One region of the Kosakonia radicincitans DSM 16656 genome, then DNA from elsewhere that is predicted to be linked to it. Evidence: predicted binding sites of a transcription regulator. Region 1 holds the regulator's gene; each other region holds the start of a gene.

What was found. The regulator CRP, encoded in region 1, controls carbon source genes, mostly activating them, when cyclic AMP is high. The targets are predictions, from matches to a motif close to ATGTGANNNNNNTCACAT.
Positions count from the first base shown of each region.
Region 2: a site for CRP is predicted at 1,675-1,692, ahead of drpB (cell division protein DrpB). Genes of this name have one in related genera too.
Region 3: a site for CRP is predicted at 5,249-5,266, ahead of garD (galactarate dehydratase). Genes of this name have one in related genera too.

Region 1 is NZ_CP018016.1:402,215-412,673, reverse strand. Features, by position in the region: gene Y71_RS01910 (NUDIX hydrolase) at 1-35, shown strand, start outside; gene Y71_RS01905 (5-bromo-4-chloroindolyl phosphate hydrolysis family protein) at 75-1,058, opposite strand; gene Y71_RS01900 (toxic anion resistance protein) at 1,074-2,198, opposite strand; gene Y71_RS01895 (hydrolase) at 2,376-3,395, shown strand; gene Y71_RS01890 (YheU family protein) at 3,392-3,610, shown strand; gene Y71_RS01885 (phosphoribulokinase) at 3,666-4,535, shown strand; gene Y71_RS01880 (OsmC family protein) at 4,565-4,969, opposite strand; gene crp (cAMP-activated global transcriptional regulator CRP) at 5,281-5,913, shown strand; gene Y71_RS01865 (YccS/YhfK family putative transporter) at 5,962-8,040, shown strand; gene argD (bifunctional acetylornithine/succinyldiaminopimelate transaminase) at 8,030-9,250, opposite strand; gene pabA (aminodeoxychorismate synthase component 2) at 9,338-9,901, opposite strand; gene Y71_RS01850 (putative adenosine monophosphate-protein transferase Fic) at 9,932-10,459, opposite strand, start outside.
Region 2 is NZ_CP018016.1:2,081,789-2,092,247, reverse strand. Features, by position in the region: gene yedA (drug/metabolite exporter YedA) at 1-143, shown strand, start outside; gene Y71_RS10215 (very short patch repair endonuclease) at 121-612, opposite strand; gene Y71_RS10210 (phosphohydrolase) at 625-1,323, opposite strand; gene drpB (cell division protein DrpB) at 1,363-1,620, opposite strand; gene Y71_RS10200 (hypothetical protein) at 1,917-2,117, opposite strand; gene Y71_RS10195 (YdiL family protein) at 2,568-2,924, shown strand; gene Y71_RS10190 (MFS transporter) at 2,982-4,184, shown strand; gene Y71_RS10185 (MFS transporter) at 4,442-5,716, shown strand; gene ydiB (quinate/shikimate dehydrogenase) at 5,716-6,582, shown strand; gene aroD (type I 3-dehydroquinate dehydratase) at 6,608-7,366, shown strand; gene Y71_RS10170 (acyl CoA:acetate/3-ketoacid CoA transferase) at 7,530-9,125, shown strand; gene Y71_RS10165 (acyl-CoA dehydrogenase) at 9,139-10,287, shown strand; gene Y71_RS10160 (AraC family transcriptional regulator) at 10,330-10,459, opposite strand, start outside.
Region 3 is NZ_CP018016.1:582,618-593,076, forward strand. Features, by position in the region: gene Y71_RS02890 (galactitol-specific PTS transporter subunit IIC) at 1-386, opposite strand, end outside; gene gatB (PTS galactitol transporter subunit IIB) at 391-675, opposite strand; gene gatA (PTS galactitol transporter subunit IIA) at 705-1,169, opposite strand; gene gatZ (tagatose-bisphosphate aldolase subunit GatZ) at 1,184-2,455, opposite strand; gene Y71_RS02910 (tagatose bisphosphate family class II aldolase) at 2,500-3,354, opposite strand; gene garD (galactarate dehydratase) at 3,544-5,115, opposite strand; gene Y71_RS02920 (MFS transporter) at 5,539-6,876, shown strand; gene garL (2-dehydro-3-deoxyglucarate aldolase) at 6,903-7,673, shown strand; gene garR (2-hydroxy-3-oxopropionate reductase) at 7,705-8,595, shown strand; gene garK (glycerate 2-kinase) at 8,700-9,845, shown strand; RNA gene rnpB (RNase P RNA component class A) at 9,878-10,257, shown strand.

The DNA.
Region 1 (10,459 bases):
ATCTTTTTACACGGAATTTACTGGCGGATGGGTAACATACCTGCACCCACGCTATTGCGGGTGCAGGCGCGCTTTTATTTCACATAGCCGTCTGTTTTAAGAAGTTTGTCCAGCGTTCTGAGCTCTGAATCAAAATCGTCCGTGTCGTTTTCCAGTAGCGCCTGATGCTGCTGATGAAAAGCACTTCTTAAGCGGATCAACATATCCAGTTGATCTTCAGTCGTCTTTCGGCGCAACTCATCGTCTATCAACTGCTTTGAAAGGGACTGCCCCTGCGTGACGATCATTTCAACGCCCGGCAAGTAGCGCTCCAAAAATCTCCGTCCGGACACTTCATCCCGCTCGTCAGTCTTCATGCACACCACAATCTGCTGCGCCGAATGAATGATTTGAGCGAGCTCGACCAGTAGCGGCCCAGGCAAATCGCTGATTTGTTCCAGACGAGATATCCGCTGCACCAGCGCTTTATCCGAATCAGCCAGTTTTTCTTTCTCTCTTTCCGCTTCGGCAAACATTGCCAACCGGTCCTGTTGCCTGCGGGCGTTAACTTTCAGCGCCAGCTCGTACAGGAGGTATCCGGCAAATAGCAAGGCAAACAGCGTCAGGTAAACAGGATGTGCGGTGTATTCATAGATCGAGCCATACTTCAACGCGGCCGAGAACCATAAAAACAGATACCAGATGTGGATTTTACCCAGTTTGCTCCACCCGCTTCTGTAGATGTGCACCAACAGCGCCATTGTTCCTGCCCAAAATGGCAGCGCTACCGCATCGCCCACAAAAAGCCAGCAAAAGCCCGCCAGCATCCCGACACACAGCGCGATACGATCGAAGAACAACGTGCGGCAGAGCAAAATAAAACAAAACCAGTCCACCGCAGCGAAGCTCGTTTCTATCCCGACCGCTTCACTACCCAGCCCTGTATTAGCCTGCGTGGCGTACGGAGCAAAATAAGTGGCATACATCGCTCCAATGAAAAACATAAGTAGCTGGAGAGCGACCCGATTCAAACGCTTGCTGTAAATAGTATCCAGCCGCGTTCCTACTTTATCGAACATCGTCTTTCTCCCGCCTTACTGCTGACGCACCGCGCCGTTGGCAATAGACGCCAGGCGGCTACGCAGATCGTTTTCCATCGTGACCAACTCTTTTTCCACCTCGGCTCTGCGCTGGCGCGCGTCGGTAGCGATCTTCACGGAGTCTTCAATGGTGCTGAGCAACCGCGTCTGCACCTCACGCAGGGTTTCGATATCCACGACCGAACGCTCCACTTCGCGCGCTGTTTCCAGCGTTCCGGTTTGCAACATTTCTGCATTGCGGCGCAGTAAGTCGTTGGTCGTATCGGCAACGTCTTTTTGCAGTTTTGCCGCCTGACGCTGAGTCTGTAATGACATCGACAGCGCAATCTGGCTCTTCCAGACAGGAATAGTGGAAAGAATGCTGCTCTGGATCTTTTCCGCCAGGGACTGGCTGTTACTTTGCATCAGGCGGATTTGTGGCGCGGACTGCATCGCAATGGTGCGCGACAGCATCAAATCATGCAGACGACGCTCAAAGCGCTGAATGCCCTCCAGCAGATCCCGAAGGCGCTGTGCGTTCATCGGATCGGTTGCCGCCTGCGCCTGCAAAGCGGGTAGTTCGTTCTGTTTGATCTGCTCCAGCTTTTGCTTACCGGCAATGATATGCAACGTGATTTGCTGAAAAACGTCGCGGTTACGATCAAACAGGATCTCCAGGACCGAGATATTACGCAGCAGATCCACCATCGCTTCGTTCAGCTTTTCGGTGATGGTATCTACCTGCTTCGCCAGCGTCTGGTATTCCAGCATGGTGCGCTCGATCCGGTTAAACAGCGATCCCAACAGCGGTAGTGAAGCGAGGAAACCCGGTTTTTGCTCGAAGGCGCTGATATCCACCTGCTTGATTTTCATCAGCAGATCGGTCAGCTGTGCGCCAATCACGCCAGCGTCTTTCGCCCGGACTTCCTGCATCAGCGATTCAGAAAACTGCGAGATGCTGTTCATGGTTTTGGCGCCAAAGGCCAGCGAGAACACCGGATCGTTAATATTAATTTCTTCAACGATATTCTGGATTTGCGTTTGCTCGGCTGGGGTTAAATTTTCACTGCCGGGTAAGTCGTTAATTGCCTGATTGAGCTGCTGTGGCGCCGCAAGGTCAAGCGAGGTATTTTCCGTCATCCAATGAGTCCTCAATGAGTGAAAAGCGGACAGCAGTAATGGAATGAAATTGCTGATTTATTAAATCGTTATAAGGCTGTCCATAGAGCGTAATACGGTACAACAGCAGCAAAGTATTAAACAGCTTAAATATTCGCAAGTATAATAAGCGTCAGTTTCTTGAGATGATTTAACACGATGGCAGATATTACCCCTGCAAATCTTCTTGAAAATCAGGAAGATTCGCACAACTTTCATCCGATGCCGGGTGCGCGGAATCCGCATCTACAAACGATGCTGCCTCGCATTCTACGCCGCCGCTTACAGTTTGATCCCTGGTGGCAGCGCCTGGAGTTGCCGGACGGCGACTTCGTCGATCTCGCCTGGAGCGAAGAGCCCGGGCAAGCAAAACACAAACCGCGTCTGGTCGTGTTTCACGGCCTGGAAGGAAGCCTGCACAGTCCGTATGCGCATGGTCTTATCCATGCGGCAAAAGAGCGCGGCTGGCTGGGCGTGGTGATGCATTTTCGCGGGTGTAGCGGCATTCCCAACCGCCTGAACCGCATCTACCACTCCGGCGAAACCGAAGATGGCACCTGGTTTTTGCGCTGGCTGCCAGAAACCTTCGGCCCGGCGCCGACCGCGGCGGTAGGGTATTCGCTGGGCGGCAATATGCTTGGCTGTCTGTTGGCCAAAGCCGATGATTCTCTTCCCGTTGATGCAGCCGTGATTGTCTCTGCGCCATTGATGCTGGAAGCGTGCAGCTATCATATGGAAAAAGGGTTTTCCCGCTTCTATCAGCGTTACCTGCTGAATTTGCTGAAAGCGAACGCCGCACGCAAATTAAGAGCCTATCCCGGCTCGCTGCCGACAACGCTGCCAGCGCTGCGGAAAGTGCGGCGTATCCGTGAATTTGACGATTTGATCACCGCCAAAATCCACGGCTTTGCGGATGCGCTGGATTACTATCGCCGCTGTAGCGCCATGCCGCAGTTGCCGCTGATCCGCAAACCGACGCTGATCATTCACGCCAAAGATGATCCGTTTATGGATCACAACGTCATTCCCGACGCCGGGCATTTACCGCCAAATATTGAGTACCAACTGACAGAACACGGCGGTCATGTCGGGTTTGTCGGCGGTACACTGCGCCGACCGGAAATGTGGCTGGAAAAGCGCATTCCGGACTGGCTTTCCACCTGGCTGAGAACATCATGATTATTCCCTGGCAAGAGATTGACGCCGACACGCTGAACAATCTGATTGAGAGCTTTGTCTTGCGCGAAGGCACCGATTATGGTGAACATGAACGTTCGCTAGAACAAAAAGTCGCTGACGTTAAACGTCAACTGCAACGCGGTGAAGCTGTACTGGTGTGGTCGGAACTGCACGAGACAGTAAATATTATGCCGCGGGGGCAGTTCCACGGTTAACCGGGTAGATGGCGGCTGACTATACTGCAAACACAGTTTTATTCAGGGAGTTGCTATGTCCGCCAAACATCCGGTCATCGCCGTTACTGGCTCCAGCGGCGCGGGAACCACCACGACCAGCGTCGCCTTCCGTAAAATCTTCGCCCAGCTCGATATGCATGCCGCAGAAGTGGAAGGTGACAGCTTCCATCGCTATACCCGTCCGGAAATGGATATGGCGATCCGCAAAGCCCGCGATCTTGGGCGGCATATCAGTTACTTTGGCCCGGATGCCAATGACTTTGGCCTGCTCGAACAAACCTTTAGCGAATATGGCCAGAGCGGAACCGGGCAAACGCGTAAATATCTGCATACCTACGATGAAGCGGTGCCGTGGAATCAGGTTCCGGGCACGTTTACGCCCTGGCAACCGCTGCCGGAACCCACCGACGTGCTGTTTTACGAAGGGCTGCACGGCGGCGTAGTAACACCGCAAAATGACGTGGCGCGGCACGTTGATTTGCTGGTTGGCGTGGTGCCGATCGTCAACCTGGAGTGGATCCAGAAACTGATTCGCGACACCAGCGAACGCGGACACTCCCGTGAAGCAGTGATGGATTCGGTGGTTCGCTCGATGGAAGATTACATCAACTTTATCACCCCGCAGTTTTCCCGTACGCACATCAACTTCCAGCGTGTGCCGACAGTCGATACTTCTAACCCTTTTGCCGCAAAAGGCATTCCGTCACTCGATGAAAGCTTTGTGGTCATTCACTTCCAGAATTTGCAGGGCATTGATTACCCGTGGCTGTTGGCGATGCTGCAAGGTTCGTTTATTTCCCATATGGATACGCTGGTGGTACCGGGCGGCAAGATGGGGCTGGCGATGGAATTGATTATGACGCCGCTGGTGCAACGGCTGATGGAAGGGAAAAAGATTAAGTAGCCCGGCAAACCGATCGCCGGGCCAGGGCATCAGGCTTCGATAACCTCGTAGGAGTGGGTGATCTTCACGGCCTTCTCCAGCATCAACGCTACGGAGCAATATTTTTCTGCCGACAGATCCACCGCGCGGGAAACCGCCGCGTCTTTCAGCGCCTTACCGGTGACGATAAAGTGCAGATTGATGTGCGTAAACAGACGCGGCGCTTCTTCACGGCGCTCGGAAGTCAGCTTCACTTCGCAGTCGGTCACGTCGTGGCGTCCTTTCTGCAGGATGGAAACGACGTCAATTGCGCTGCAACCGCCCGCAGCCATCAGCACCATCTCCATCGGACTTGGCGCTTTATCCCCGGAATTACCGTCCATCAGAATTTGGTGGCCAGATGCGGACTCACCCAGGAAGGTTAACCCTTCAACCCATTTCACTCGTGCCTGCATTTTATTCACTCCGGAGTAGTAATTTTCTCCACAGATTACGCGTACATAACAAAACTCGCAACGGAAGGCGACCTGCGTCATGCTGAAGCGAGACACCAGGAGACAGGCGTGAAAACCTATGCTAAAACAATCTGGATGCTACAGAGATAAATGGATGTTACGCATGTATGCATGACATCGTAGATTAGAGGCCGCAGATAACGCTGACGGCCTACTTCTCAGGACATGAGAAGCTTTGATTGCAACCCCGGAAGCAGGCTGAAACTACATCCCCGCTTTCGGAGCCAGCTTATAACAGAGGATAACCGCGCATGGTGCTTGGCAAACCGCAAACAGACCCGACTCTCGAATGGTTCTTGTCTCATTGCCACATTCATAAGTACCCGTCGAAGAGCACGCTGATTCACCAGGGTGAAAAAGCGGAAACGCTGTACTACATCGTTAAAGGCTCAGTGGCAGTGCTAATCAAGGATGAGGAAGGTAAAGAGATGATTCTCTCTTACCTTAATCAGGGTGATTTTATCGGTGAACTGGGCTTGTTCGAAGAAGGTCAGGAGCGCAGTGCCTGGGTACGCGCCAAGACCGCTTGTGAAGTCGCCGAGATTTCCTACAAAAAATTCCGTCAGCTTATCCAGGTGAACCCGGATATTCTGATGCGCCTCTCCGCACAGATGGCGCGTCGCCTTCAGGTGACCTCGGAGAAAGTCGGCAACCTGGCGTTCCTGGACGTAACGGGCCGTATCGCGCAGACGCTGCTGAATCTGGCAAAACAGCCGGACGCAATGACTCACCCGGACGGCATGCAGATTAAAATCACTCGCCAGGAGATTGGCCAAATCGTTGGCTGCTCCCGTGAGACTGTCGGCCGCATCCTGAAAATGCTGGAAGATCAGAACCTGATCTCCGCCCACGGTAAAACCATCGTGGTATACGGAACACGTTAATCCGTAAAACGGCGCATCGTTTACCCGGCGCGCCGTTTTTCTCTCCTCATGTGGCGCAGGCTGATTTATCACCCCGAAATCAACTACGCACTGCGACAAACGCTGGTGTTATGTCTGCCTGTGGCGATTGGCCTGCTCGTCGGCCATCTGCAACAGGGTCTGCTTTTCTCACTCGTTCCCGCTTGCTGCAATATTGCCGGTCTCGACACGCCGCATAAGCGTTTCTTTAAGCGCCTGATTATTGGCGGCAGTCTGTTTGCGGGTAGCAGCCTGGCTGTGCAATTGCTGTTGGCGGAAGATCTTCCGCTGCCGCTGATCTTTACCATGCTGACCCTGCTACTGGGCGTCACGGCCGAGATCAGCGCATTGCACGCGCGCTTACTGCCCGCCTCGCTGATTGCCGCCATCTTCACGCTCAGCCTCGCCGGGAATATGCCGGTGTGGGAACCACTGCTGATCTACGCGCTGGGCACGCTGTGGTACGGGCTGTTTAACTGGTTCTGGTTCTGGATGTGGCGGGAACAACCGCTGCGCGAATCGTTAAGCCTGCTCTACCGGCAACTGGCTGATTATTGCGAGGCCAAATACAGCCTGCTGACGCAGCACGCCGATCCGGAAAAAGCCCTGCCGCCGCTGCTTGCACGCCAGCAAAAAGCGGTGGATATGATAAGCCAGTGCTATCAACAATTGCATATGCTGGCGGCCAATCAGCATAACGACTACAAACGCCTGCTGCGCGTTTTCCAGGTCGCGCTGGATTTGCAAGAGCATATTTCCGTTAGCCTGCACCAGCCGGAAGAAGTACAAAAACTGGTTGAACAAACCCATGCCGAGCAGGTGATCCGCTGGAATGCGCAGACCGTTGCCGCCCGTTTACGCGTGCTGGCGGACGATATTCTCTACCATCGGTATCCGACGCGTTTCACGATGGAGAAGCAAATTGGCGCGCTGGAAAAAATCGCCCGCCAGCACCCGGATAATCCGGTAGGCCAGTTCTGCGCCTGGCACTTTAGCCGCATCGCCCGCGTACTACGTACGCAGCGTCCTCTGTACATCCGCGATTTGATGGCAGAGAAGCAGCGTCGATTACCATTTCTCCCGGCGCTGAAAAGCTATTTGTCCCTGAAATCCGCCGCGCTGCGTAATGCGGCGCGCATCAGTGTGATGCTCAGTATTGCCGGCCTGATGGGCAGCGCCCTGCATCTGCCGAAGCCCTACTGGATCATGATGACAATTATGTTTGTTACGCAAAATGGTTATGGCGCGACACGCGTACGCATTGTCCACCGGGCGGCAGGAACCATTGCCGGGCTGGTGATCGCCGGGATCACGTTGCACTTTCATGTTCCGCTCGGCTTTACGCTGACGGCCATGTTATTGATTACGCTGGTCAGCTATCTGATTATCCGCAAAAACTACGGCTGGGCGATGGTCGGCTTTACCATTACCGCGGTGTACTCATTGCAACTGTTGACCTTAAACGGCGAAGAATTTATTGTCGCGCGGCTAATCGATACCTTAATTGGCTGCCTGATCGCCTTTGGCGGTATGGTCTGGCTGTGGCCGCAATGGCAAAGCGGTTTGCTGCGCCAGAATGCCCACGACGCGCTGGAAACAGACCAGCAGGCGATTCGCCTGATCCTCAGCGATGACCCGCAGCCCACGCCGCTCGCCTGGCAGCGTATGCGCGTCAACCAGGCACATAATGCACTTTTTAACTCGCTCAATCAGGCAATGCAGGAACCGGGCTTTAACACCCGTTATCTGGAAGATATGAAGTTGTGGGTGACGCACAGTCAATTTATTGTCGAACATATCAATGCGATGACCACGCTGGCGCGTGAGCATACGATGCTGACGCCGGAGCTGGCGCAGCGCTATTTACAGTCCTGCGAAATTGCGCTGCAACGTTGTCAGCAGCGGCTGGAGTATGACGGACCGGGAGAGTCCGGTGATGTGAATATTCTTGAAGCGCCGGAAACGTTGACCCACGGGCCAATGAGCACGCTTGAACAGCATTTACAACGGGTTATCGGGCATCTGAACACCATGCACACCATTTCGTCAGTGGCATGGCGTCAGCGCCCGCATCATGGCATCTGGCTAAGCCGACGCCTTAACCATTAACCACTTTCTCTACCGCGCTGGCAAAGCGGCGCATCCCTTCATCAATATCCTGCTCGTCAATAACCAGCGACGGCGCAAAGCGCATTACGTCCGGACCGGCGTTCAGCACCATTACGCCCGCATCTGCGGCAGCATAGAGAAAATCACGCGCGCGGCCTTTGAACGGCGCAGTCAATTCAGCGCCAATCAACAACCCCATGCCGCGAACTTCGCTGAAGAGTTGATATTTTTCGCCGATCTGCTGCAAATGCTTAACGAAAAGCTGGCGTTTAGCATTCACACCGTTGAGCACTTCTGGCGTGTTGATAATGTCAAAAGCCGTTCCCGCTACCGCGCAGGCCAGCGGGTTGCCGCCATAGGTGGAACCGTGCGAACCGGCGTGGAACACGCTGGCGATCTCATTGGTCGTCAACATTGCGCTGATCGGGAAACCGCCCCCCAGCGCTTTCGCACTGGTCAGAATGTCCGGCGTCACGCCATAGTGCATATAAGCAAACAGATCGCCGCTACGGCCCATGCCGCATTGCACTTCATCAAATACCAGCAGTGCTTTGTGCTGATCGCACAGTTCGCGCAGCCCTTGCAAAAACTCCGGCGTTGCTGCCGTAACACCGCCTTCCCCCTGGATCGGCTCGACCACCACCGCGCAGGTATGATCATCCATGACAGCTTTCACCGCGTGCAGATCGTTGAACGGCACATGAATGATATCGGCTGGTTTCGGGCCAAAACCGTCGGAATATTTCGGTTGACCACCAACCGTGACGGTAAACAGCGAACGACCGTGGAAAGCATTGTGGAAGGCAATAATTTTGGTTTTATACGGACTATGGCGAGTGGATGCATAAAAACGCGCCAGCTTAAAGGCGGTTTCGTTCGCTTCCGTGCCGGAGTTCATAAACACCACGCGCTCGGCAAAAGTCGCGTCAATCAGTTTACGCGCCAGACGCAGAGCCGGTTCGTTGGTGAATACATTGCTGATATGCCACAGCGTTTCACCCTGCGTTTTCAACGTTTCTACCAGCGCGGGATGGCAGTGTCCTAAAGCAGTTACCGCAATTCCACCTGCAAAATCAACATACTCTTTACCCTGCTGATCCCACACACGACTGCCTTTTCCCTTCACCGGGATAAACTCGGCCGGTGCGTAAATTGGCAGAATCACTTCATCGAAGTTTGCACGCGTTACCGCGTCTTGCTGAGTTGCCATGTCTTGCCCATCCAATTTTTTGTTGCATTGATTATGAAAATATAATCACGAAATATGCATAAAAAATCACTGCATGGCAACCAGAAATCACCGTTTGAGGAAGTTTTCCAGTAACTGGTGGCCCTGCTCGCTAAGAATACTTTCCGGGTGAAACTGTACGCCTTCCAGATCCCACTGCCGATGGCGAATCCCCATTATTTCCCCGCTTTCCGTGCGCGCAGTGACTTCAAAGCAGGCGGGTAGCGTAGGTGGATCAATCACCAAAGAATGGTAACGGGTGACGGTTAACGGATTATTAAGCCCGGTAAACACGCCGCTATTGTTATGGGTAATGGGCGATGTTTTGCCGTGCATCACTTTTGCCGCACGGACGATCGTCGCGCCAAAGGCCTGGGCAATCGCCTGATGACCAAGACAGACGCCCAGCACAGGAAGTTTGCCTGCATAATGGCGAATGACTTCCAGTGAAATACCGGCCTCATCGGGCGTACAAGGGCCTGGCGAGATAACGATTTTTTGCGGTGCCAGCGCGGCAATATCCTCAAGCGAAAGCTCATCGTTACGCCTCACCTCCACCCTTGCGCCCAGTTCGCAAAAGTATTGATACAGGTTCCAGGTGAAGGAGTCGTAATTGTCGATAAGCAGGATCATAGCGGCCTCGGTAAAATAAACCGCGCTAGTTTACTCGCTTTCGACAGCTTCGCTTACCACTTTACGGAAGATAGCGCACAGTGGATCTAAATCACCCATCGCTCCGGCCTGGTTCGCCGCGCTCCAGCGTTCAGGAGCGATACCGCGCCAGTCCAGAATATAGCCGGCGTGCAGCGCAAGCTGTTCAAAAAAGATGCGCTGTGCGATGCCATTGCCGAGGCGGAATGGATGCAGCACATTGATCTCACAGTAGTAGTGCGCAAGTCGTTCGATAAACGCATCCGCAGACAGGCCGCACAACCACTCTTCTTCTTCCAGTTGCTGCATCAGCGCGTTGCCCTCTTTTTCGATGTATTCGAAATGGCAAAAACGCGTATCGCCCTCGTAGATGTCTACTTCCCGAAACTTCCCGGCCCAGTCGAACACATCCTGATAAAGGTGATGATGAATAGCGCAAAGATGCGGAAGCCCGCGCGCCAGCGGCCCCAGTCCAAGCGTCGCTGCACGTAATGCCGTCAGCTCATAAGCAGCTTGTTCAAGGCGCTGCGCCTGGTGGAT
Region 2 (10,459 bases), 1.7 Mb from region 1:
TGGGCACGGGCTTTGGCGGCGAACATCTCTCTTCCGTTGAATGGCTGGCGCTGGGGATCATTATCCTGGCTGTGGTACTGGTGACGCTGGGCAAATATCTCTTCCCGCCGCGCCCGGCTGTTACGCCTTGCGTGGAGAAGTAATCGCCATCGCATGAATCCCCTGAGTGTCGATCTGCGCGGTTTGTTGCCCCTCGCAGATCCACTCTTCCAGCCGCTCGCTCAGCGCCCCATCGCTCAGTTTAAGCTTGCCGCGCAATGCGCACTCCCACACCACCAGCACCCGCCAGCCCTGTTCAAGCAGCAATGCGCAGTCGCGCGCATCACGCGCCACATTTTTGCCGATTTTTTCCAGCCAAAAATCCGTACGCGTGGCCGGAATCTTAAACAGATAGCAGTTATGGCGATGCCAGTAACACCCGTGAGTGAAGATCACACAGCGATACTCATCCAGCACAAAATCAGGGCGACCTGGTAACGCGGCATCCTGTACGCGAAACGCCAGATCCAGCGATTGCAGGCAGGCGGCCAGCCGTTTTTCGATGGCCGTATCGCGCGTAGCGATTGCCCGCATATTCTTACTGCGCGTCGCTTTGTCATGAACATCCGCCATCTCTTTTCTCCCTTAAGTTGCTGAGGTACGAAAGCGCCGTAGCACCTCATCATCAATCCGTTGATGATCGCCCTGGAGTTCCGCGCTCAGTTTCGCCATGTAATGCACCAGAAAATCGGCGTTATGCGCAGCCAGCTCCCGCCCTTTTGCTGTCTGCATGGTGGCAGGCAGCTTCAGTAACTTACAGCGAAAATGATCGAGGGCGTAGGCTTTGTCGTCCAGTTCCCGCTCTGCGGCAAAGGGATCGTTGCCGTCAAAGAGCGCCGCGCCCATCGAACCGGAGACAGCAAACACGCGGGCCAGACCAATCGCGCCAAGCGATTCCAGCCTGTCCGCGTCCTGAACGATTTTGGCTTCCAGCGTGAGCGGTGCGATACCTGCGCTAAAGCTGTGCGCTTCAATGGCATGACGCACGGCTGGCACCGAGCCTGCGGGAAAATCAGGGAAGTCATTGGCCAGAATTTCAGCGGTTTTTTGCGCCGCCAGTACCGAGGATTGATGGCGTTGCGGGTGGTTTTTCGCAAAGCTGACAATGTCATGGAAATAGCAGGCAGCCAGCACCACCAGCCCATCAACCTGCTGCCCCAGCATCAGCGTCTGCGCGGTTTTCCACACCCGGCGAAAGTGCGACACATCATGGGCTGCATCAGCATGATTAAAGTGTTGCGTCACCCATTTATCGAAACGGTGTTGCCAGTCAGATAAATTCATTGTGCGTCCTGTCGATGAAAAGTCATTACCATAACATCTTCAGGCATCAGGATCGCGTGGGCGAGTATACCAGGCAATCGCGCCGAGTATCGCTCCCACCACGCCAAGCACCAGTACGCTGCTGAAGCTGTTGAACCCATCCGCGCTGGCTGCGCCCCTTGCGCCATTCGCGTTGCCCGAAGGCGGTCCAGGCAACCAGATATCGTTCAACAGGCTCCAGATAAACCAGACACAAAAAATCCAGAAAACCCATAACGCCAGCTTTCCCCCCAGACTTCGTTTCGCTTTATCTTCCATAATGTCGTTTTCCGCGCTGTTAAGGGTGAAAAGGAAAAGCTTCTTTCAATACGAATGTGACTACTTTCACATCATATCCCCAGAAAATGAATTTTAAAGATATATCAGCTTTATTTATATATTTTACTGTCACACGTCAGCTCGCCCTGTTTTGGTGCAAAGAAGTTCGTAAAAATAAACAGAATAAAAAAACAAAGTGCTTTAGTTTTATTTAAGGCTAAAAAATTAGTTTTCTTATTACAAAAACTGTGTAATTATCCTGACTCGTTTGTTATCCACCTTCCTTTCTTTATTTTTTACTGTCGCTCCTGTTTGACTTGTCCGATATTTATATGTCGGACTTTTTTCTTCTTATTAAAATAACCAACATCAATACCAATAACCCCTGAATTTACAGAAACCATAAATTTAAAATAACAATTAAAAACAAATGGTTGCAATGGTTCGCGAATCATAATCACATCGTGTAAAAACAGAATACCTACGATATTTCTCATTTTTATTACCTGACATCGCAGATAATTAAGGAAAAACAGGGAATAATCCTACTCAGCCCATCATGACGCTAAACATATTCTCAGACACCATGTTATTTATTGTACAAATAATTAATGGGAAAATATCATCCGGAATTATTTCTACACATAACACGACTAACGCGTAACGCTAAGGGTGCTCATCATTGAGAAACCGATCGGCAAACCTGGGCAGGAGCGACAAACAGCGGAAGTGATCCCCGATCGCACGCGCACAAGACAACGGTGACATCCGCCACTGTCGGGTTTCATTCGAAATGCGACTTGCCCACGCAGACAGCAGAATTCAGGCCGGAGCTTTACAGACCGATAACAAATAATATTGCACAAAATAGTGTGACTCTGTTCAATCCGCAATCTGCGCAATAGTGTTATTTATGCACAATCGTTTTTATATGAAGCAATTAAATTATGAACGCATATGAATTACAGGCATTACGCCATATTCTCGCGATGAGCATCGAAGAGTGCGCAACCTGGATTGCACCGGATAATACGGCAGCAGAGTGGCAGGCATGGGAAAAGGGAGAAAAAGCTATCCCAGCGGATATTGTTGAAAAATTGCAGGCGCTGAGAAAAAAAAGGCAATCGCATATTAACGCTCTCATCCAACGAATAAACAATCGCATTGGCAATAATACGATGCGTTTTTTTGTGGATTTGGCTGCGTTTCGGACGGTATATCATGATGGGGATTATCTGGACTGGAAGGTTTATCAGTCAGTGGCCGCCGAACTCTATGCGCATGATCTGGAACATCTGTGCTAAAGACGTTTGTCTGCTGACACCGCCAACGATCCATTTCACCTTCACGCCGTAAATAAAATGAAAAACACCTATCTCTCGACTGCCCTGGGTCTTTATCTGAATTACCTGGTGCACGGCATGGGGGTCATTTTAATGAGCCTCAATATGTCTTCGCTCGAACTCCAGTGGCAGACCAATGCAGCAGGAGTTTCTGTTGTTATTTCCTCACTCGGTATTGGCCGGCTAAGCGTTTTGCTCTTCTCCGGAATATTGTCGGACAAATTTGGCCGTCGACCATTTATTATTCTCGGCATGCTTTGCTATCTCGCATTTTTTTTCGGCATCATCAACACACACAGCATTGTTGTGGCTTATGCGTTTGGCTTTTTAGCCGGGATCGCCAACAGTTTCCTCGACGCAGGAACCTATCCCAGCCTGATGGAAGCATTTCCGCGTTCCCCCGGCACGGCGAATGTGCTGATCAAAGCGTTTATTTCTGCGGGGCAGTTTTTATTACCGATGATCATCAGCCTGCTGGTATGGGCGGAAATCTGGTTCGGCTGGTCCTTTCTGGTTGCCGCCGCCATTATGATCCTCAACGGCCTGTTTTTACTCCGCTGCACCTTTCCCCCTCACCGCGCGCGCAAATCGCCACCGGTCGCAGACAGCACGCTTAAACACCACTGCTCCGTTATCGATCTGGCCAGTTACACATTGTATGGCTATATCTCAATGACCACTTTTTACCTTATCAGTCAGTGGCTTGCGCAATACGGTCAGTTTGTTGTCGGCATGTCGTATACCGAGTCTATCAAACTGCTCAGCGTTTACACCTGCGGTTCGCTGCTCTGCGTTTTCATTACCGCTCCACTGGTACGGAAAACCGCCAGAACCATGGCGTTATTAGTGCTGTACACTTTTATCTCGTTTGTTGCCTTGCTGACGGTATGTCTGCATCCCAGCGTTGGGATGGTGGTGATTTTTTCGTTTGTTATTGGTTTCTCCTCCGCAGGTGGCGTCGTACAAATTGGCCTGACATTGATGGCCGCCCGTTTTCCTTACGCCAAAGGAAAAGCGACCGGTATTTATTACAGCGCGGGAAGCATTGCTACTTTTACCATCCCATTAATAACGGCACGCCTCTCTGAGCACAGTATTGCCGATATTATGTGGTTTGATACTGCCATTGCGGCTATCGGTTTTCTGCTGGCACTTTTTATTGGTTTACGCAGCCGTATGGCATCCAGGCGCTCGGTGAATATGGCACCTGTCGCCGAATAATCCTCCCGATGCAATATTGTTGATGCGCTTGTGCAAAATAATACGGACGTTATTTAGCGACACAATTGATATCGTTCAGAACGATATAAAAACCATTTCACTTCACATTTTATCATGCAATAAACCTGGCAAATTAAGCGCCATACTATGTATGGCCGAATGTTGAAAGAACGTAAAGTAATATCTAAACTCGCGGCCAGATATCACAGTAAGCGCTGCGGGAGAAAAAATTTAAAATCTGCACGGAGCTGTGAAAAATGTCTCAGAATAAGGCTTTCAGCACCCCATTTATCCTGGCGGTAATCTGTATCTATCTTAGTTATTTCCTGCACGGCATTAGCGTTATTACGCTGGCGCAAAATATGACATCTCTGGCGGCGAAATTTTCCACCAACAACGCGGGCATTGCTTATTTAATTTCGGGTATCGGTCTGGGTCGTCTGGTCAGTATTCTGTTCTTTGGCGTTATTTCCGACAAGTTCGGTCGCCGGGCCGTTATTTTATTGGGCGTCGTATTGTATATGCTCTTTTTCTTTGGCATCCCCTCCAGCCCGAACCTGATGGTGGCTTTTGTTCTGGCTGTCTGCGTCGGTGTCGCCAACTCGGCGCTCGATACCGGAGGCTACCCGGCGTTGATGGAGTGTTTTCCGACAGCGTCCGGCTCGGCGGTGATTCTGGTAAAAGCGATGGTTTCTTTCGGGCAGATGCTCTACCCAATGATCGTCAGCTACATGCTGCTTAATGATATCTGGTACGGCTATAGCGTCATTATTCCCGGTGTTCTGTTTGTCCTGATCACGTTGATGCTGTTGAAAAGCCGCTTCCCCGGCCAGCAGGTCGATGCCAGCGTCGCCAAAGCGCTGCCGCAGATGAACAGCAAACCGCTGCCGTGGCTGGAAGGCATTGCCTCGGTATTATTCGGCGTTGCAGCCTTCTCCACCTTTTACGTCATCGTGGTATGGATGCCGAAATATGCCATGGCATTTGCCGGAATGGCGGAAGCCGACGCCCTAAAAACCATCTCTTACTACAGCATGGGATCGCTGCTGTGCGTGTTCATCTTCGCCGCACTGTTGAAGACAAAAGTACGTCCTGTCTGGGCCAACGTCTTTAACGCCGGGCTGGCGGCTATTACAGCAGCTGTTATCTATTTGTTCCCGTCGCCACTGGTGTGCAATGCCGGTGCGTTTGTTATCGGCTTTTCCGCAGCGGGCGGCATCCTGCAACTGGGTGTGTCGGTGATGTCTGAGTTCTTCCCGAAGAGCAAAGCCAAAGTCACCAGCGTCTACATGATGATGGGCGGGCTGGCGAATTTTATTATTCCGCTGATTACGGGGTATCTCTCTAACATTGGACTGCAGTACATCATCTTGCTGGATTTCTTCTTCGCACTGCTGGCCTTCCTCACCGCCGCCATTGTCTTCGTCCGTTACTACCGCGTCTTCAATATTCCTAAAAACGATGTGCGGTTCGGCGAACGGTATTTTCAAAAAACAGCTTCCGTTCACGATAAATATTCAAGGAGTCTATGATGGATGTAACTGCAAAATATGAACTGATTGGCCTGATGGCCTACCCTATCCGGCACAGTCTGTCTCCGGAAATGCAAAATAAGGCGCTGGAAAAAGCCGGGCTGCCTTTTACCTATATGGCATTTGAAGTCGATAATTCGACATTCGCCAATGCCATTGCCGGGCTGAAAGCCTTAAAAATGCGCGGCACCGGCGTCTCCATGCCGAATAAACAACTGGCGTGCGAGTATGTGGATGAATTAACCCCGGCGGCAAAACTGGTTGGCGCTATCAATACCATTGTCAACGATGATGGCTATTTACGCGGCTACAACACCGACGGTACCGGACATATCCGCGCCATCAAAGAGAGCGGTTTCGACATCAAAGGCAAAACCATGGTACTGCTGGGTGCCGGAGGGGCATCAACCGCGATTGGCGCACAAGGTGCCATTGAAGGGCTGAAAGAGATTAAACTGTTTAACCGCCGGGATGATTTCTTCGAAAAAGCCGTCGCCTTTGCCCGTCGCGTCAACGAAAACACCGATTGCGTGGTAACCGTGACAGACCTTGCGGATCAGAAAGCGTTTGCCGCTGCCCTTGCTACCGCAGACATCCTCACTAACGGCACCAAAATCGGCATGAAGCCGCTGGATGATCAAAGCCTCATCAGCGATATCAGCCTGCTTCGTCCGGGTCTGCTGGTCACCGAATGCGTGTATAACCCGCATATCACCAAACTGTTGCAGCAGGCGCAGCAAGCCGGGTGCAAAACCATTGATGGTTACGGCATGTTACTGTGGCAAGGGGCTGAACAGTTCAAACTGTGGACCGGTAAAGAGTTTCCGCTGGAATACGTGAAACACGTCATGGGCTTCGAAGCCTGAAAGACCGTTGAATAAGAGGTACTGAATGAAAACGGTAAGCGTAAAAAATCTCGTGATTGGCAAAGGAGCTCCCAAAATCATCGTCTCGCTGATGGGGAAAGATATCGCCAGTGTTAAATCGGAAGCGCAGGCCTATCGTGACGCGGACTTCGATATCCTGGAGTGGCGTGTTGACCATTTCAGCAATGTCGCCTCCATTGATGCTGTGCTGGAAGCGGTATTTGTCATCCGCAATGCAATAGCGGATAAACCGCTGCTGTTTACCTTCCGCAGCGCGAAAGAAGGCGGTGAACAGGCGCTATCGGCGGAGCAGTATATTGCGCTCAACCGCGCGGCAGTGGATAGCGGTCTGGTCGATATCATCGATCTGGAGCTGTTTACCGGCGAGGCGCTGGTCAAAGCCATGGTGGAACATGCGCACGCGAAAAGCGTGAAAGTTATCATGTCCAGCCACGATTTCCATAACACGCCACCAGCAGAAGAGATTGTGCAGCGCCTGCGCAAAATGCAGCAACTGGGTGCCGATATACCCAAAATCGCGCTGATGCCGAAGAACAAAACCGATGTGCTGACCCTGCTTACCGCGACGCTTGAGATGCACGAACACTATGCCGACCGCCCGCTTATTACCATGTCGATGGCAAAAACCGGGGTCATTTCACGGCTGGCAGGTGAGGTGTTCGGCTCGGCCGCAACGTTTGGCGCGGTGAAAAAGGCCTCGGCACCAGGACAAATATCCGTTAGCGACCTGCGTATTGCCTTAACGATATTGCATCAGGCCTGAGAGAGTATATTCAGGCGGAACTAAACGTTTTCGCCCTACATTAAATAATGCCCGGACATGAATATTTTCAAATATTCAGCGGACGCGCTCGGCTTTAATTCACGGTTGAATACCGGCGAATAAAGCCAGATATCCGCACCGCACGGACATCCCAGGAGTCATTATGAAACCTGAAAGACCCTCACGCCTCAATGGACGCGTGACTGTACTGTCAGCGCAGGAAGCGGTGGAATATATTCCCGACGAAGCCACGCTGTGCATTTTAGGCGCAGGTGGCGGCATTCTCGAAGCCACCACATTGATCACCGCGTTAGCCGATAAATATAAACAGACGCAAACACCGCGAAACCTTTCCATTATCAGCCCAACCGGACTTGGCGACCGTGCCGATCGCGGGATCAGCCCGCTGGCACAGGAAGGCCTGGTGAAATGGGCACTGTGCGGACACTGGGGACAATCGCCGCGCATCTCCGATCTGGCAGAACAAGGTAAAATTGCCGCCTACAACTACCCGCAAGGCGTATTAACACAGACGCTTCGCGCCGCGGCGGCCCACCAGCCCGGCATCCTTAGCGATATCGGACTGGGCACCTTCGTTGACCCCCGCCAGCAAGGCGGCAAGCTGAATGAAGTCACCCAGGAAGATCTGATCAAACTGGTCGAGATCGATAACAAAGAGTACCTCTACTACAAAGCCATTGCCCCGGACATCGCGTTTATCCGCGCCACCACCTGTGACAGCGAAGGATATGCCTCGTTTGAAGATGAAGTGATGTATCTGGATGCACTGGTACTGGCGCAGGCGGTGCATAACAACGGCGGGATTGTGATGATGCAGGTGCAGAAAATGGTGAAAAAAGCCACGCTGCATCCGAAATCAGTGCGCATTCCGGGTTACCTGGTGGATATCGTGGTAGTGGATCCCAACCAGACGCAGTTGTACGGCGGCGCACCGGTGAACCGCTTTATCTCTGGTGATTTCACGCTCGACGACAGTACGCAACTTACCCTGCCCCTCAATCAGCGCAAGCTGGTGGCGCGCCGCGCCTTATTTGAGATGCGCAAAGGCGCGGTGGGAAATGTGGGGGTCGGTATTGCCGACGGCATCGGCCTGGTGGCGCGTGAAGAAGGCTGTGCCGATGATTTCGTGCTGACGGTGGAAACCGGGCCGGTCGGCGGCATCACCTCACAAGGTGTGGCGTTCGGCGCCAACGTCAATACTCGCGCCATTCTCGATATGACCTCGCAGTTTGATTTCTACCACGGCGGCGGCCTTGATGTGTGTTACCTGAGCTTTGCCGAAGTGGATCAACACGGCAACGTCGGCGTGCATAAATTCAATGGCAAAATTATGGGCACCGGCGGGTTTATTGATATTAGCGCCACCTCACGAAAAATTGTGTTCTGCGGCACGCTGACTGCCGCCGGGCTGAAGACCGAGATTACCGACGGCCAGTTGCGCATTGTGCAGGAAGGCCGGGTGAAAAAATTCATTAGCACGCTGCCAGAAATTACCTTCAGCGGAAAAATCGCCCTCGAACGCGGGCTGGACGTCCGTTACATCACCGAACGCGCAGTATTTACCCTGAAAGAGAACGGTCTCCATTTAATGGAGATTGCGCCGGGCGTCGATCTGCAAAAAGACATTCTGGACAAAATGGCGTTCACGCCGGTGATTTCTCCCGACCTGAAACTGATGGATCCACGCTTATTTATCGATGCCACCATGGGGTTTGTGTTACCCGAAGCGGCCAATTAACAGGAGTACGATAATGGATTTCTCTTTAACCGAAGAGCAGGAACTGCTGCTTGCCAGCATCCGGGAACTCATTACCAGCAACTTCCCGGAAGAGTATTTCCGTACCTGCGATCAGACAGCAACTTACCCACGCGAATTTATGCGTGCACTCGCCGATAACGGCATCTCTATGCTCGGCGTGCCAGAAGAGTTCGGCGGCATCCCGGCAGATTATGTCACGCAGATGCTGGCGCTGATGGAAGTATCAAAATGCGGCGCACCGGCATTCCTGATCACCAACGGCCAGTGCATCCACAGCATGCGTCGTTTCGGCTCCGCTGAGCAGCTACGGAAAACGGCGGAAAGTACGATGGAAACCGGCGATCCGGCGTATGCGCTGGCATTAACCGAACCGGGAGCGGGTTCCGATAACAACAGTGCCACCACCAGCTACACGCGCAAAAACGGCAAGGTTTACCTGAACGGGCAGAAAACCTTCATTACCGGGGCGAAGGAATACCCTTACATGCTGGTGCTGGCGCGCGATCCGCAGCCTAAAGATCCGAAAAGAGCCTTTACGCTGTGGTGGGTGGACGCGAAAAAACCGGGGATCAAAGTTAACCCGCTGCACAAAATCGGCTGGCATATGCTCAGCACTTGCGAAGTGTATCTCGACAATGTCGAAGTTGAAGAGAGCGATATGGTCGGCGAAGAAGGCATGGGCTTTCTCAATGTGATGTACAACTTTGAAATGGAACGCCTGATCAACGCCGCCCGCAGTACCGGCTTTGCCGAATGCGCGTTTGAAGATGCTGCCCGCTATGCCAATCAGCGCATTGCTTTCGGTAAACCAATTGGCCATAACCAGATGATCCAGGAAAAACTGGCGTTAATGGCGGTAAAAGTTGAGAACATGCGCAATATGGTACTGAAAGTGGCCTGGCAGGCCGATCAGCAGCAGTCCCTGCGCACCAGCGCTGCACTGGCGAAGCTGCACTGCGCCCGTACCGCACAGGAGGTGATTGATGATGCCATCCAGATTATGGGTGGGCTGGGTTATACCGATGAAGCGCGCGTCTCTCGTTTCTGGCGGGATGTACGTTGTGAACGCATCGGTGGCGGCACTGACGAGATCATGATTTACATCGCAGGACGCCAGATTCTGAAGGATTACCAGGATTAAAACTGCGCTGTAGCTCCCGGCGCGCCGGGAGCTACAGGAAAATTAATACAGCACTTTTTCCGGCACGTAAAAATCGGACAGATACTCTGATTCAACCACGTTATTTTTAAATTGCCGACGGTAGTCGCTGGGTGAGCAACCACCATGACGCAGAAAGAGCTTGGCAAAATGA
Region 3 (10,459 bases), 180 kb from region 1:
ATGTGCCAGATATTCCAGATATCGACGTTCACCACGCGCGTCATGCGGGTGACCAGCATCAGGATATTCACGGCAATCGCGACCGGGATGGCGACCAGCGCGATCTGTGACGCCCATGTCATCGGTGACGAGCCAGGCCAGCCGACATCAATCACATGCAGGTTAATCTGGAAATGTTCAGCCATTGCTTTTGCCGCCGGGCCTATGGAGTCCAGCATCAGGCCAATCACCAGCCCAATACCGACAAAGCCAATCCCGATGTGCAGGCCCGATTTAAAGCAATCCCCGAGCTTCATCCCCAGTAATTTCGAGAAGATGATGATCACCGCCGGCAGCATGACGGTAGGACCTAAATCGAGGATATAACGCATAATTTCGCTAAACATCGCGTTACCCCCTGAGGATCGTCAGGATTTTTTGTTGCAGCGCTTCAATGCCCACGCCGGAGACGAAAGGCATGCCGTGCACAACAGGTATATCGCCAAAGGTACGATCGACTCTCGCAGTGGTGCAGATCATATCTGCGCCATCCATATAGGTTTCAATTTCATTCACCCGACACTGCACGAGGTCGAGTTCGATCTGGTGGTCGGCGCAGAGCTCTTTGATCTCTTCCGCTGCCATGGTGGAGGTGGCGACCGCACCGCCGCAGGCGACGATTACTTTACGTTTCATAGGGTACTCCTTTTATTATCAGTATGTTATTAAGCCTGCTCGCACTTCTCAGGCTCCAGGATCGTGTCCCGAAAAAGCGTCGCCAGGTTATCGGCAGGCGTATCCAGCAGCGCTTCCAGCGTGTTCGGGTTTTGCAGCTCACTAAAAAGACGTCGTAACAACTTCAATTGCTCGGCCGGGTTTTCCACAATCAGGGCGATAATCAGCGAGACGGCGATTTCGGTATCATCGTCAGCTTGTTGAAAATAAACCGGTTTATCCGGGCGGATCAGATACAGTGCCGGGGACTTAGTATGTACCGCCTCGCAGTGCGGGATGGCCACCGCGTGGTGTTCAAGGGCAATGCCGGTCGGGTAAATCGCTTCGCGCGCCAGGAGGGCTGCCGGATAGCTTTCATGCACGACGCCCTGCGCCAGCATCTCCTCGCCAATATGCGTCAGCACATGCTGTCGCGAGGTAAATTCAATTCCGGTACAGACAAACAGTTGGCTCATACATTCTCCGGTCATCAGGCAATTTCAGGGGCGCATCCATAGCGATAGGCGCGCAATACATCCTGTATTTTGTCAATGATCAGGCTGTGCGGCGTTGCGGCGATCTCATTTAGCGACGCGCGTTCCAGTTGTACGGGTAAATACTGGCTGATCAGCCCCAACGGCAGCGTCGTGGCGCTGAGATTTGCCAGCAGTTTCCCGACGCTCTGGCGAATGCGCGGGTGCGGCCAGTAGTAGCGAATACGATCCGAAAGGCTGAAGTGGATATCCACCATCGACTGGCTCCAGGTCGGACGGTAATACTTTTTCCAGTAATCCGGTTCGTTAAGCATCACTTCATCGATCACCTCCAGTACGCGGCTGCGGTTTTCCGGCGCAATCAGTTCGTTTTCCATCTGCGCCAGCGCAAAAATGGCTTCGCGTAGCGCAAAGGTCAGCGCGGGACCCACTTTCAGAATGGCGAAGTGGTCGCGTACCAGCGCGCGGTAAGCCTGGCGGGACTGGTAATCAGTGGAGTGCGCTTCGTAGACCATCGGCGTCTGGCGGATCCAGCCGGAAAGCGCTTCTGCTGCCTGCGGCTGATAGTGGATCACCTGGGTATGATCGAATTCAACGCCTGGCTGCACGACGATAGCAATAACGCGGTTCATCGCATCATCCAGCCCTAATGCATGGAAAGCGACACGGTGTGTTTCCAGCGTACGAGCAGCATCTTCGACGCGCGTAACGTGAACCGTATTGATACTGCTGGCTTCGCCGCCGGGAACCGGTACTTCAGTGCCAATCACATAGGTCAGGTTTTTTTTCAGCGCGTCGCTGGCGGTTTCTTCCGCTGTCTGGCACAGACGTGCGGCACGTTCGGCGACAACATGCGGTTCCAGCGGAACCGGATCGTCGGCGCAGGACATCGATGCATCCAGATGGATCTTGCTGAAACCGGCAGCCACATAGGCTTTGATCAGCGCCACGGATTTTTCCATCGCGGCGGTAGCGGTTTCGTTTTGCCAGCAGTTAGGCCCAAGGTGATCGCCGCCAAGGATCAGCCGCTCCCGTGGAAAGCCAACCTCATCGGCGATGCGGTAGACAAAGTCGCGGAAATCGGCGGGTTTCATGCCTGTATAGCCGCCAAACTGATTGACCTGGTTCGAGGTTGCTTCGATCAATACTTTCGCGTCGGTCGATAAATCAAAGCGCAGCGCGGCTTCAATGACCAGCGGGTGCGCTGAGCAAACAGAACAGATACCGAGGTGCTCCCCCGCTTTATGGCGGGCAATAATCTCTTTCACTTCTTCCTCCGGTTATTACGCAATATTTTCAAAAGGTTGTGGCGTTACAGCTTGCCTTCGCAGCCGCAGACGCCGATCACTTTGCGCACCACCTCTTTCATGGCCGTTTTGGCCGGAACCATGTAGTGGCGCGGATCGCTGGCATCCGGGTGCGAAGCAAACCAGGCCTTTAACGCGTCCGAGAAGGCGATTTTCAGTTCGGTAGCGACGTTCACCTTGCAAACGCCCAGCGCGATGGCACGGCGAATATCCGCTGCGGGCAGCCCGGATGCGCCGTGTAAAACCATAGGAATATCAACCTGTTGGCGTATTTCCGCCAGCCGTTCAAAATCGAGTTTCGGCTCGGCGGTATAAAGGCCGTGTGCGGTGCCAATCGCCACTGCGAGCGAATCAATACCGGTTTTCTCGACGAAATCTTTAGCCTGTTGCGGATTGGTGTAGCGGGTGTCTTTTGCATCGACAATCAGATCGTCTTCCTGTCCGCCGAGGCGGCCCAGCTCCGCTTCCACGCTGGCGTCGTAGCGATGGCATAAATCCGTTACCGCTTTCACCAGCGCAACATTGTCGTGGTAGGGGAAGTGGGAACCGTCAATCATCACCGAACGAATACCGGCCTGAACTTTGGTTTCTATGTCGCTGAATGTTTCATGGTGATCGAGATGAATGGCCAGTGGCTGGTTGAAGTGGCTGGCCAGATTACCGGCGATAGCGACCAGATTGCCGACGCCTGCATAACTGAATGTCCCTGGTGTGCCCGCAACAATCAGCGGAGAGCGCAATTCGGCAGCAGTTTCGACTACCACTTGTAAGGTTTCGAGATTGTGGATATTGAAGGCGGGCACCGCGTAACCTTCACGTTGTGCTTTGTTAAGCATGGTTTTCGTCGAAATAATATACACACAGCCTCCGAAATCTTTCGTTTGTTTTCTTCGAAAGAATCTATAGGCTTTCGTAATGTTTTTTTGTGATTGGTGTCTGGAAAATGAAAATTTCGAAAGTGAAAGGAAGTTTGTGAAAGGAAAAGCAGGCAAAAAAAAGCATGGCCGAAGCCATGCTTAAAAGTGAGGTTTACGTTTTTGTTATTAAAATCAAGTCACCGGAGCCGGGTTAAATACTGCCAGCTGGTTATGCAGCCCCCACTGATCGGAGAAGGTTTTCTTACGACCGCTGGCGACATCAAGGATAAAGTGGAACAGCTTCCAGCCCACATCCTCGATAGTCTCTTCGCCGGTTGCGATCGTCCCGGCATTGATATCCATTAAGTCATACCAGCGATTTGCCAGCTCGGTGCGGGTCGCCATTTTGATTACCGGTACGGCAACCAGGCCGTACGGCGTGCCACGCCCGGTGGTAAACACTTGTACGGTGATCCCGGAAGCCACCTGCTGCGTACCGCAGACGAAGTCGCTCGCCGGTGTTGCGGCATAAATCAGCCCGCGTTTGGTCGGACGTTGTCCCGGAGAGAGCACTTCAGAGATGGCGCTCTTACCGGATTTCGCGATCGAACCCAGCGCTTTTTCCACGATATTCGCCAGGCCGCCTTTTTTGTTCCCCGGAGAAGGGTTGGCGCTGCGGTCGGTTTTACCCATATCGAGATAGTTATCGTACCAGGCCATCTCTTCCAGCAGGCGTTTGCCCACTTCTTCGTTGATGGCACGCGGCGTCAGCAGGTGAATCGCATCACGTACTTCGGTCACTTCGGAGAACATCACCGTACCACCGCAGCGAATAATCAGGTCGGAGGCATAGCCCACCGCCGGGTTCGCCGTCACGCCGGAGAATGCATCGCTGCCGCCACACTGCATACCGACTACCAGTTCAGAAGCCGGGCAGGTTTCACGTTTACGCTGGTTCAGCTTCGCCAGGTGGCGCTCGGCAACCTGCAGAATATCGTCAACCATTGAGCGGAAGCCCACATGCTGCTCATCCTGCAAACGAACAATACTGGCGCTGTCAACCGGAATGGCTGTCACATCCTCGGTCCCTTCCAGCAGACGTTCCGGCTGCAATTTTTCACAGCCCAGGCCAATTACCATGACTTCGCCGCCGAAGTTCGGGTTCAGCGAAATGTTATGAATGGTGCGAATGGGAATGACTGCCGCCGGTGCATTAATGGCTACGCCGCAGCCATACAGGTGATTCAGGCCGACCACGCCGTCAACGTTCGGGTATTTCGGCAGCAGATCGCGCTCAATGATCTTCACGACATAATCCACCACGCCCGCAACGCAGTGCACGCTGGTGGTCAGGCCGAGCAGGTTCTTGGTGCCGACGCTTCCATCCGCGTTGCGGTAACCTTCAAAGGTATACCCCTCCAGCGGCGGCAGTGGCTCCGGGACTTTCGTCGCCAGCGGCAGTGTATTCAGCGGCGGTGCTTTTGGCAGCTCAACCATGGATTCATCAATCCAGCTACCGCGGGGGATATCGCGCATGGCGTAGCCAATGATCTCACCATAGCGCACGATTTCGCCGTGATGGGGGATATCAACCAGCGCCACTTTATGGCCTTGCGGAATATGCTCAATTAGCTCGAGACCGTCCGGAAAACGGGTTCCCGCCTTTAAGCCATTGTCATTGACGATGATAGCGACATTATCCGTGTCGTGTACCTTAATATAAAACGCCCCTGGCGGTTGCTGTCTAATTTCAATGTTGGACATTGTCAAGTAATCTCCAGCTAACTTATACGATGCATTGCTCTATAAAAGCGGAATCATTCTTTATTCTGGAATTAATATCGGGAATAAAAATCTTGTTTGCTGAAATAAGAATGTCAGGAGTTTAAATATTAAAATGTGATCTAAATCACTTATTATCTCGATTCCCCATCTGGCGGGGCTGCATATTGCAAGATCTGTGCATCAGCGCCCAGGCTTATGTGCAAATGCTCAAAATAATCTTTTCAGATAATGTTAAAATTGAGCAACCCACCAGTGTGTGGTGCCTTGTCGGTGATTATACTGAAGGCTAATAAAATCAAAGTGCCATTATCTGATAATAAGTTTCGAGTGCTTAAATAAAATCAGATAAGAAACGTCTCAATAATTATATTTTAAAGTTAGCGGCGCCCAAGGAAATTAAAAATGACTATCGAAGATTCTGTCGTGGAAACAAAACGGGGGTTGCCGACCCGTTATTTAATTCTGCTGATTATATTTATTGTAACCGCAGTGAATTATGCAGACCGCGCCACATTGTCCATTGCCGGGACCGAAGTGGCGAAAGAGCTGCAACTTGACGCTGTATCGATGGGCTACATTTTTTCGGCTTTCGGCTGGGCTTACCTGCTGATGCAAATCCCTGGCGGCTGGCTGCTTGACCGCTTCGGCTCTAAAAAAGTGTATACATGGAGCCTCTTTTTCTGGTCGCTCTTTACTTTCCTGCAAGGTTTTGTCGACGTTTTCCCGATCGCCTGGGCCGGCATTTCCATGTTTTTCATGCGCTTTATGCTGGGCTTCTCTGAAGCGCCGTCATTCCCGGCGAATGCCCGCATCGTTGCGGCCTGGTTCCCGGCGAAAGAGCGCGGCACGGCATCAGCGATTTTTAACTCTGCGCAGTACTTCTCACTGGCGCTGTTCTCGCCGTTGCTGGGCTGGCTGACCTTTGCCTGGGGCTGGGAACATGTCTTCACTGTGATGGGCGTGATCGGTTTTGTGCTGACCTTCGCCTGGGTGAAATTTGTTCACAACCCGACCGATCACCCGCGTATGAGCCGCGAAGAGCTGGAGTATATTGAGAAAAATGGCGCGGTTGTCGATATGGACCACAAAAAAGCCGACGATGGCAAAAATGCGGGTCCAAAAATGGATTATATCAAGCAGTTGCTGTGCAACCGCATGATGCTCGGCGTGTTCTTCGGGCAATACTTCCTGAACACCATTACCTGGTTCTTCCTGACATGGTTCCCGATTTACCTGGTGCAGGAAAAAGGCATGTCGATCCTGAAAGTGGGATTTGTTGCTTCCATTCCGGCGCTGTGTGGTTTTGCCGGTGGCGTACTGGGCGGGCTGTTCTCTGATTATCTGATCAAGCGCGGTTCAACCCTGACGATGGCGCGTAAATTCCCGATTGTGGTCGGGATGTTACTGGCTTCCAGCATCATTCTGTGTAACTACACCGATAACACGGTGATGGTGGTCGCACTGATGGCGCTCGCTTTCTTCGGTAAAGGTTTTGGCGCGCTGGGTTGGCCGGTTATCTCCGACGTCGCGCCGAAAGAGATTGTCGGTCTGTGCGGTGGTGTATTCAACGTATTTGGTAACGTGGCTTCTATCGTGACGCCGCTGGTCATCGGATACATGGTTAAAGAGTTGCATTCTTTCAACGGTGCGTTGGTGTTCGTAGGCTGTTCAGCGCTGATGATGATGGTCTGCTATCTGTTCGTGGTCGGCGACATCAAACGTATGGAATTGAAGAAATAAGCAACGACACATTTAAGGTACAAAAGATGAATAACGATATCTTCCCAAACAAATTCAAGGCCGCGCTGGCGGCCCAACAGATTCAAATCGGTTGTTGGTCTGCGCTGGGTAGTCATATCAGCACTGAAGTTCTGGGCCTGGCAGGCTTTGACTGGCTGCTTCTGGACGGCGAACACGCCCCAAACGACGTGCTCACTTTTGTACCGCAATTAATGGCGTTGAAAGGCAGCGTCAGCGCACCGGTCGTGCGTGTACCGACTAACGAGCCGGTGGTTATCAAGCGCCTGCTGGATATCGGCTTCTACAACTTCTTGATCCCGTTCGTGGAAACCGAAGAAGAAGCGGTAAATGCGGTAGCGGCAACCCGTTATCCGCCGGAAGGCATTCGCGGCGTGTCGGTTTCGCATCGCGCCAATATGTTCGGCACCGTGCCGGATTACTTCCGTCAGTCCAACGCCAACATCACCATCCTGGTACAGATCGAAAGCCAGGCCGGTGTGGATAATCTTGATGCAATCCTTGCCACCGACGGCGTGGATGGCGTGTTTGTCGGCCCAAGCGATCTGGCGGCGACGCTGGGTTATATCGGTAACGCGGCGCACCCGGAAGTCCAGCGCACCATTCAGCACATTTTTGCCCGCGCGAAAGCACACAACAAACCGAGCGGCATTCTGGCGCCGGTAGAAGCTGATGCTCGCCGCTACCTGGAATGGGGCGCGACCGTCGTTGCGGTTGGCAGCGATTTGGGCGTGTTCCGTTCGGCGACGCAGAAACTGGCCGACACCTTTAAAAAATAACCAAACCACCCTTTAAAAGAGAGACGCAATTATGACGATGAAAGTTGGTTTCATTGGCCTTGGCATCATGGGTAAACCAATGAGTAAAAACCTCATTAAAGCAGGTTACTCACTGGTGGTCGTGGACCGTAACCAGGAAGCGGTGGCTGAACTTATCGCTGCAGGCGCGGAAACGGCAGCGAACGGGAAAGCGATTGCTGAGAAGTGCGATGTCATCATCACCATGCTGCCGAACTCCCCACACGTGAAAGAAGTGGCACTGGGTGAGGGCGGCATTATTGAAGGTGCTAAAGCCGGTACCGTGCTGATCGACATGAGTTCCATCGCACCGCTGGCCAGCCGTGAAATCAGTGACGCGCTGAAAGCGAAAGGCGTGCAAATGCTTGATGCGCCGGTAAGCGGCGGCGAACCGAAGGCGATCGACGGTACGCTGTCTGTGATGGTTGGCGGCGACAAAGCTGTCTTCGACAAATACTACGACCTGCTGAAATCCATGGCCGGTTCTGTCGTGCACACCGGTGATATCGGTGCGGGCAACGTCACCAAACTGGCAAACCAGGTGATTGTGGCGCTGAACATCGCTGCGATGTCTGAGGCGCTGACACTGGCAACCAAAGCCGGCGTTAATCCGGATCTGGTGTATCAGGCTATCCGTGGTGGTCTGGCAGGTAGTACCGTGCTGGATGCGAAAGCGCCAATGGTGATGGATCGCAACTTCAAACCGGGTTTCCGTATCGATCTGCACATCAAAGATCTCTCCAACGCGCTGGATACGTCGCATGGCGTGGGCGCTCAACTGCCGCTGACCGCTGCAGTGATGGAAATGATGCAGGCGCTGCGCGCTGATGGTCTGGGCAACGCCGACCACAGCGCCATTGCTTGCTACTACGAGAAACTGGCGAAAATCGAAGTTACTCGTTAATTAAGAAGGGCGCGGCTCTGCGCCCTGGATTTCTTGTACATCCACATCTTCGGGCCGCAGTGGGCCTGAAGAGTGAAGTGCGCGGCACTATCAGGCTCACAATTATGAAAATCGTAATCGCCCCAGACTCTTATAAAGAAAGCCTTTCCGCTACTGAAGTAGCTCAGGCGATAGAAAAAGGATTTCGGGAAATTTTTCCTGATGCTCACTACGTGTCAGTTCCGGTTGCCGACGGTGGTGAGGGAACAGTTGAAGCCATGATTGCTGCCACTAAAGGTATTGTGCATACCGCGCACGTTACAGGCCCGCTGGGGAATGATGTTGATGCCCGGTGGGGGATGTCCGGCGACGGGAAAACCGCTTTTATTGAAATGGCGGCGGCCAGCGGTCTGGCGCTGGTGCCACCGGAATTACGTAACCCTTTGATTACCACTTCGCGCGGCACCGGGGAACTTATTTTGCAGGCGCTGGAACATGGGGCGAACAATATTATTATCGGCATTGGCGGCAGTGCGACCAACGATGGCGGTGCGGGCATGGTACAGGCGCTGGGCGCCAAACTGACCGATGCGAACGGCACCGAGATTGGTTACGGCGGCGGCAGCCTGATGAGCCTGAATGCGATTGATATTTCCGGGCTGGATCCGCGCCTGAGCGATTGTACGATTCGCGTGGCCTGCGATGTGACTAACCCGCTGACCGGCGAGCAGGGCGCATCGCGTATTTTTGGGCCGCAAAAAGGGGCCACCGAAGCGCTGATCGTTGAGCTGGATCGAAACCTTGGTCACTTCGCCGACGTCATCAAAAAATCGCTGCGAGTGGATGTGAAAGAGGTGCCAGGCTCCGGCGCGGCAGGCGGTATGGGCGCGGCGCTGATGGCTTTTCTCGGCGCGGAACTGCGCAGCGGTATTGAGATTGTGACCCAGGCGTTGAATCTCGAAGAGCATATTCATGACTGTACGCTGGTGGTGACCGGCGAAGGGCGTATCGACAGTCAGAGCATTCACGGTAAAGTGCCGGTCGGCGTGGCACATGTTGCTAAAAAATACCACAAACCAGTCATCGGGATTGCCGGCAGTCTGACCAGCGATGTTGGCGTGGTTCACCAGTACGGTATCGATGCGGTGTTCAGCGTGTTGACCGGCATTACCACGCTGGAAGAGGCGTTCCGCGGCGCGTTTGATAATATTTACCGCGCGTCACGCAATATTGCGGCCACATTGCAGGTCGGAATGCTGACGGAAGGGTGACAGGCGCGCGCAAACCCACTATACTGCGCGCCGAAGCTGACCAGACAGTCGCCGCTTTGTTGCAGTCCTCCTTCGGGGGAGACGGGCAGAGGGGAGGAAAGTCCGGGCTCCATAGGGCAGGGTGCCAGGTAACGCCTGGGGGGCGCAAGCCTACGACCAGTGCAACAGAGAGCAAACCGCCGATGGCCCACGCAAGTGGGATCAGGTAAGGGTGAAAGGGTGCGGTAAGAGCGCACCGCGCGTCTGGCAACAGTTCGCGGCACGGTAAACTCCACCCGGAGCAAGGCCAAATAGGGGTTCACAAGGTACGGCCCGTACTGAACCCGGGTAGGCTGCTTGAGCCAGTGAGCGATTGCTGGCCTAGATGAATGACTGTCCACGACAGAACCCGGCTTATCGGTCAGTTTCAATTTTTCAGGCAAAACCCGCTTCGGCGGGTTTTTGCTTTTTTGCTTTTTTGCTTTTTTGCTTTTCTGCGGCTCTGCGGCGAGAGATGAATGACTGTCCACTCCGCTTTCTATGTAAAGAACGCGGCTTACCGGTCAGCTTCAGTTTTTCAGGTAAAAACCCGCTTCGGCGGGTTTTTGCTTTTCTGCGGCCTTGCGGCGAGAGAT